Regions from separate parts of the Nonomuraea sp. NPDC052265 genome, predicted to be linked through region 2. Evidence: riboswitches for the same ligand, from Rfam matches in the RefSeq annotation. Region 2 holds a riboswitch; the other holds the start of a gene.
The links. Region 2 has a riboswitch for glycine ahead of gcvP (aminomethyl-transferring glycine dehydrogenase). Riboswitches for the same ligand answer to the same signal wherever they lie in the genome.
Positions count from the first base shown of each region.

Region 1: another riboswitch for glycine. It lies ahead of gcvT (glycine cleavage system aminomethyltransferase GcvT); the one in region 2 lies ahead of gcvP (aminomethyl-transferring glycine dehydrogenase).

Region 1 covers NZ_JBIUBJ010000001.1:102,999-106,398, forward strand. The annotation lists gene ACIHAD_RS00485 (M28 family peptidase) at 1-1,328, shown strand, start outside; glycine riboswitch at 1,541-1,638, shown strand; glycine riboswitch at 1,659-1,757, shown strand; gene gcvT (glycine cleavage system aminomethyltransferase GcvT) at 1,792-2,877, shown strand; gene gcvH (glycine cleavage system protein GcvH) at 2,874-3,263, shown strand; gene ACIHAD_RS00500 (L-serine ammonia-lyase) at 3,323-3,400, shown strand, end outside.
Region 2 covers NZ_JBIUBJ010000004.1:150,404-153,803, forward strand. The annotation lists gene gcvP (aminomethyl-transferring glycine dehydrogenase) at 1-1,824, opposite strand, end outside; glycine riboswitch at 1,991-2,087, opposite strand; gene ACIHAD_RS14280 (MerR family transcriptional regulator) at 2,136-2,756, opposite strand; gene ACIHAD_RS14285 (bifunctional nuclease family protein) at 2,904-3,374, opposite strand.

The DNA of each region.
Region 1 (3,400 bases), on a different contig from region 2:
TCACCACGCCGGCCGGACCGGCCGGCGCCGCCGCCGACCCCGCGCCCGACATCCCCGTCTCGAACGTGACGGCGCATCTGAGCCAGTTGCAGTCCATCGCCACGAGCAACGGCGGCAACCGCGCCTCGGGCAGGCCGGGCTTCACCGCCTCGATCAACTACATCAAGGGCAAGCTCGACGCGGCCGGGTTCACCACCCGGGTGCAGAGCTTCAGCGGCGGCAGCAACCTGATCGCCGACTGGCCGGGCGGCCCGGCCAACCAGACCCTGATGCTGGGCGCCCACCTCGACAGCGTCGCGGCCGGACCCGGGATCAACGACAACGGTTCCGGCTCGGCCGCGCTCCTGGAGAACGCCCTCACCCTCGCCGCCCGCAGGCCCACGCTCACCAAGCACGTGCGGTTCGGCTGGTGGGGCGCCGAGGAAGCGGGCATGGTCGGGTCCAGGTACTACGTCCAGAACGGCGGCGCGAGCGGCGTCGAGGTGTACCTGAACTTCGACATGATCGCCTCGACCAACGCCGGTTACTTCGTCTACGACGACGACGCGGCGATCCAGCGGACCTTCAACGACTACTTCGCCACCATCGGCCTGCAGACCGAGGGGGACAGGGAAGGCGACGGCCGCAGCGACCACGCCTCGTTCAAGAGCGCCGGCGTACGGGTCGGCGGCCTGGCCACGGGGGCCGGGGCGGTCAAGAGCTCGGCGCAGGCCGCCAAGTGGGGAGGCTCGGCCGGGCAGGCGTTCGACCGCTGCTACCACAGCGCGTGCGACAGCTACCCGAGCGCCGTCAACACCACGGCGCTCGACCGCAACACCGACGCCATCGCGTACGCCATATGGAAGCTCGCCGTGGGCACCGGCACGCCCACGGAGAACGACTACTCGATCTCGGTGACCCCGTCGTCGGCATCGGTCCAGGCCGGTCAGTCGGCTACCGCGGCGGTCAGTACCCAGGTCACGTCCGGCCAGGCGCAGAGCGTCGCGCTCTCCGCCGGGAACGTGCCGAGCGGGGTCACCGTCTCCTTCAGCCCGTCCACGATCCAGGCGGGCCAGTCGTCCACCGTCACGGTCGCCACCACCAGCGGCGTCGCGGCGGGGACGTACACCATAGGGATCAACGGCGACGGGGCGACGGCGGACCACTCCGCCTCCTTCACCCTGACCGTCGGAGGGGACGGCCAGGGCACCACCTGGACGGCTTACAAGCCGTACACGGCCGGGGACGTCGTCACCTACCAGGGGGTCGGCTACCGCTGCCTCCAGGCGCACACCAGCCTGCCGGGCTGGGAGCCGCCGAACGTGCCCGCCCTCTGGGCGCGCGCCTGATCCGCACGCGGGCCGGTTCGCACCGGCCCGCCTCCAGGCCGCCGCGTGCGAGCTGACCTGCCATGACCGGCTCGCGCGCGGCCACCAACGCGGCCGCGGCCCCGCCTCTCCGGGGCCGCGGCCGCTTTTCGCTGCGTGCGGTGTGCTGCCAGATACAGGGGCGAAGCGCGACAACACCCCCATGACGGCACTAGGCTGACGGACATCACCGGCGAAACCGTGCGGGAGAGCACTCTGACATCCGGTCAGGGTCCCTGAAGGAGCAAGCCCTCCCCGCGAACCTCTCAAGGCAAAGGACCGCGCGGCAGCCCTGTAAGGCGTTCTTACGGGGAGGTGACCTCTGGAAAGCAGGCCCTGGGGCCTCGCCGAAGGTGAAAGTCCGGTAAAACTCGGGCGAAGCTCTCAGGCATCCATGACAGAGGGGGAGGATGCTGGCATCCAATCCTGTCCTGAGGTGCGACAAATGTCCCGACCTACGCCGCTACGAGACGTCCACGAGGCCCTAGGCGCCACGCTGACCGACTTCGCCGGGTGGCTCATGCCGCTCCGGTACGGCAGCGAGTCGGCGGAGCACAAAGCCGTACGCGAGGCGGCCGGGCTGTTCGACCTCTCGCACATGGGCGAGATCTTCCTGACCGGCCCGCAGGCCGCCGACGCCCTCGACTACGCGCTGGTCGGCCACCTGTCGGCGCTCGTGCCCGGCCGGGCCAGGTACACGATGATCGTGGACGAGCGCGGCGGGGTGCTCGACGACCTGATCGTCTACCGGCTGGCGGACGAGGAGTTCATGGTGGTGGCCAACGCCTCGAACTCCGACAAAGTCGCGGATGAACTGAAAAATCGCACTAAGTCGTATGACGTGGTGGTCGATGACCGCTCCCAGCAGTACGCCCTCATCGCGATCCAGGGCCCGAGGGCCCAGGAGATCCTGGCCACGCTCACCGACGCCGATCTCGACGGCCTCAAGTACTACGCGGGCCTGCCCGGCCAGGTCGACGGCCGCCAGGCGCTCATCGCCCGTACCGGCTACACCGGCGAGGACGGCTTCGAGCTGTTCGTCGCCAACCAGGACGCCGTGCCGCTCTGGCGCGCCCTGGAGGCGGCGGGCGAGCCGTACGGGCTCAAGGCCGCCGGCCTGTCCAGCCGCGACACCCTCAGGCTGGAGGCCGGCATGCCGCTCTACGGCAACGAGCTGAGCTCCGACCTGACCCCGTTCGACGCGGGGCTGGGCAGAGTGGTGAAATTCGACAAGCCCGGTGACTTCGTCGGCAGGGCGGCACTGGAGGCGGTCAAGGACGACCAGCCCCGCCGCCGCCTCGTCGGCCTGGTCGCCAAGGGCCGCCGGGTGCCGCGTCACGGCTACCCGGTCACCCGCGACGGCGCCGTCGTCGGCGAGGTCACGAGCGGTGCGCCCTCCCAGACCCTGGGGAAGCCCATCGCGATGGCCTACGTGGACACCGGGGCCGACACAGGTCTGGCCGTGGACATCCGGGGCAGCCAAGAACCTATGGACCTGGTCGAGCTGCCCTTCTACAGGAGGAACAAGTGAGCAACATCCCTGACGACCTGAGCTACACCAAGGAACACGAGTGGGTGTCGGGCGTGGACGACGGCATCACCGTGACCGTCGGCATCACGGCCTTCGCCGCCGAGGCTCTTGGTGACGTCGTCTTCGTGCAGCTCCCCGAGGTCGGTGCGACCGTCGAGACGGGTGACTCGGTCGGCGAGGTCGAGTCCACCAAGTCGGTGAGCGAGATCTACTCGCCCGTCGGCGGCGAGATCGTCGAGGTGAACCAGGCCGTGGTCGACGACCCGTCGCTGGCCAACACCGACCCGTACGGCGACGGCTGGATGTTCCGCGTCCGCATGGAAGGCGACGCGGAGGACCTGCTGTCCGCCGAGGAGTACACGGCGCTCACCTCGGGCGAGTCCTGACATCGACGCCGGGGCCCGCGTCGGGCCCCGGCTTTTTCTGAACTGAAGGGCGCCCATCAATGGCGATCAGCGTCTTCGACCTCTTCAAGATCGGCATCGGACCGTCCAGCTCCCACACCGGCGGCCCGATGGCCGCC
Region 2 (3,400 bases):
GCAGGCCACGACCACGACCCGCATGCCCGCCATGACGGCGCTGGCCGCGTTCGTGCCGTGGGCGGAGGACGGGATCAGGCACACGTCACGCTCGGTGGCGCCGTTGGCCTGGTGGTAGGCGCGGATGGCCAGCAGGCCGGCGAACTCGCCCTGGGAGCCCGCGTTCGGCTGGATGGAGACCGCGTCGTAGCCGGTCACCTCGGCCAGCCAGCCCTCCAGGGTGCCGATGAGCTCCCGGTAACCCTCGGTCTGGGCCTCCGGCGCGTACGGGTGGACGCCCGCGAACTCCGGCCAGGTGATCGGCTCCATCTCGGTGGTGGCGTTCAGCTTCATCGTGCAGGAGCCGAGCGGGATCATCGAACGGTCGAGCGCGATGTCCTTGTCCTGGAGCCTGCGCAGGTAGCGCAGCATCGCGGTCTCGGAGCGGTGGCTGTGGAAGACCGGGTGGGTCAGGTAGTCCGACTCGCGCAGCAGGTCGGCCGGCAGCGCGTCGGCCGACAGCTCCACCTCCTCGCGCTCGACGCCGAAGGCGGCCCACACCTTGACCAGCTCGGCCGCGCCGGTCTTCTCGTCACAGGCGATGGAGACGTGGTCGTCGCCTGCCTGCCACAGGTTGACGCCCCGCTCGGCGGCGGCGGCCACCACCTCGGCGGCCCGGCCGGGCACGCGGACGAGCACGGTGTCGAAGAACTCGCCGTGCACGACCTCCAGGCCGGCCTCGCGCAGCCCGCCGGCCAGCGCGACGGCGTGCCGGTGCACCCGCAGCGCGATGCGGCGCAGGCCCTCGGGGCCGTGGTAGACGGCGTACATGCCGGCGATCACCGCCAGCAGGACCTGGGCGGTGCAGATGTTGCTGGTGGCCTTCTCGCGGCGGATGTGCTGCTCGCGGGTCTGCAGGGCCAGCCGGTAGGCGGGGTCGCCGTCGACGTCGACCGACACGCCGACCAGGCGGCCGGGCATCTGCCGCTGCAGGCCCTCGCGTACGGACATGTAGGCCGCGTGCGGCCCGCCGAAGCCGAAGGAGACGCCGAAGCGCTGGGAGGAGCCGACGGCGATGTCGGCGCCCAGCTCGCCGGGGGCGGCCACGAGCGTGAGGGCCAGCAGGTCGGCGGCGGCCACGACGAGCGCGCCCGCCTCGTGCGCCCTGGCGGCCACGTCGCGGAAGTCGCGCAGGCGGCCCGAGGCGCCCGGGTACTGCACCAGCACGCCGAAGCACTCGGGCAGCTCGCCGTCGAGGTCGTGCTCGACCAGCGTGATGCCGAGCGGCTCGGCGCGGGTGGCCAGCACGGCCTTGGTCTGGGGCAGCGTGTCGGCGTCGACCACGAACACGTCGCTCTTGGATTTGCCCGCCCGGCGGGCCAGCGTCATGGCCTCGGCCGCGGCGGTGCCCTCGTCCAGCAGGGAGGCGCCGGCGACGTCGAGGCCGGTCAGGTCGGAGACGACCGTCTGGAAGTTCAGCAGCGCCTCCAGGCGGCCCTGCGAGATCTCCGGCTGGTACGGCGTGTAGGCGGTGTACCAGCCCGGGTTCTCCAGCAGGTTGCGCCGGATGACGGCGGGCGTGACGGTGTCGTGGTAGCCCAGCCCGATCATGGAGGTCAGCACCCGGTTGCGGGAGGCCAGCTCGCGCAGCTCGGCGATGGCCTCGGTCTCGCTCGCGGCGGCCGGCAGCTTGAGCCGGTCCTTGGCCCTGATGGCCTCGGGAACGGCCACGGCCACCAGATCGCCGACGGACTCGAAGCCCACGGCCTCGAGCATGCGCTGCTGCTCGGACTCCGATGGGCCGATATGCCTGGACGAGAACGGCGGAGCGGACAGGTCGGTCATGGAGGTTGCCTCCTGAGGCGTGGAGACCGGCGCCGGGGCGCGGGCGAGTGCCGGATCTCCCCCTCTGTCAGCGCGACGTCATCGCGACCTGAGAGCTTCACCCCGCCGTGGGGCTTGCACCGTCGGTGAGGTGCGCCTGGCGGGCGCACCTGCTTTCCAGAGTTGCCTCACCCGAGCGGTACGGGATGCCTGAGAGATTCCGGGGAGGGTTGCTCCTTCGGCGCCCCAGGACCGAGGCCCAGGGACTCTCCCGCACGGGGTCGTCAGCCTTACTCTGTCCTAGATTACTACGGTGTGTTCAGCGGTTCAGCTCACCCCGTGCGGCGTGCGCGCCGGCGCTTGGCAAGCTCGTCAGTGGGATGGTCGGCCGGGACGCTGTCCTCGACCGCCGCCCGTTCCCCCGGCAGCTCCGCGAGGGAGCCCTCGACCTCGCGCCAGACCCGGCCGAGCGCGATGCCGAACACGCCCTGCCCGCCCTGGAGGAGATCGATCACCTCGTCGGCGGAGGTGCACTCGTAGACGCTGACCCCGTCGCTCATGAGCGTGATCTGCGCGAGGTCGGCGACCCCGCGGTCACGCAGATGCTGCACCGCGGTGCGGATCTGCTGCAGCGACACTCCCGTGTCGAGCAGCCGCTTGACGACCTTGAGCACCAGGATGTCGCGGAAGCTGTAGAGCCGCTGCGAGCCCGAGCCGTGCGCGGCTCTTATCGTGGGCTCCACCAGGCCCGTGCGCGCCCAGTAGTCGAGCTGCCTGTAGGTGATGCCGGCCGCCGAACACGCTGTGGGCCCGCGGTATCCGATGTCGGCGGGCAGCGTCGTGGGCTGCTCGTCGAAGAGCAGGCCCTGCTCTCCGGCACGCTGCCGCGCACTCTCACGCCGCACCGGATCTTCCTGGCCGGCCGTCTTTCCCTCGCCGCTGCTGACCGCCACGCGGACCTCCGGCTTTCTCTCATCCCGCGGCCTGATCTGGGGGTTCGTAAAGGGCGACCACGGGTTTCACTTGCACCGTAGGACCGTGACCATGCTCAGTCAACGATCCGGCTCGGCGCGTCGTGAAGCGTAAATGCACTGAAATACCTACCCCGCCCTGCCGAAGTCCTCGGGAGTGATCGTGTCAAGGAACTCCCTGAACTTCTCCACCTCGTCCTCCTGGTCGTCCGGGATGATCACACCGGCCTCCTGGACGACCTCTTCGCTGGCGAAGATGCGGGCGCCGGTACGCAGGGCCAGGGCGATCGAGTCGGACGGCCTGGCGCTCACCTCCACGCCGTTGGAGAACACAAGGTCGGCGAAGAAGATGCCGTCACGCAAAGCGACGATGTTGACCGCGCGCAGCCCCACGCCGAGCGCGCTCAGCACGTCCCTGAACAGATCATGGGTGAGCGGCCGGGGCGGCGGCTCCTCGGCCTGCGCCAGGGCGATCGCGGTCGCCTCGGTCATGCCGATCCAGATCGGAAGGAACCGTTCCCCGTGTGCCTCCTTGAGCAAGACGATCGGTTGATTTGTGGGCATCTCAACTCGTACGCCCACGACCTCCATCTGCAACACGGGCTGCTCCGTATTCGACCGGCCGG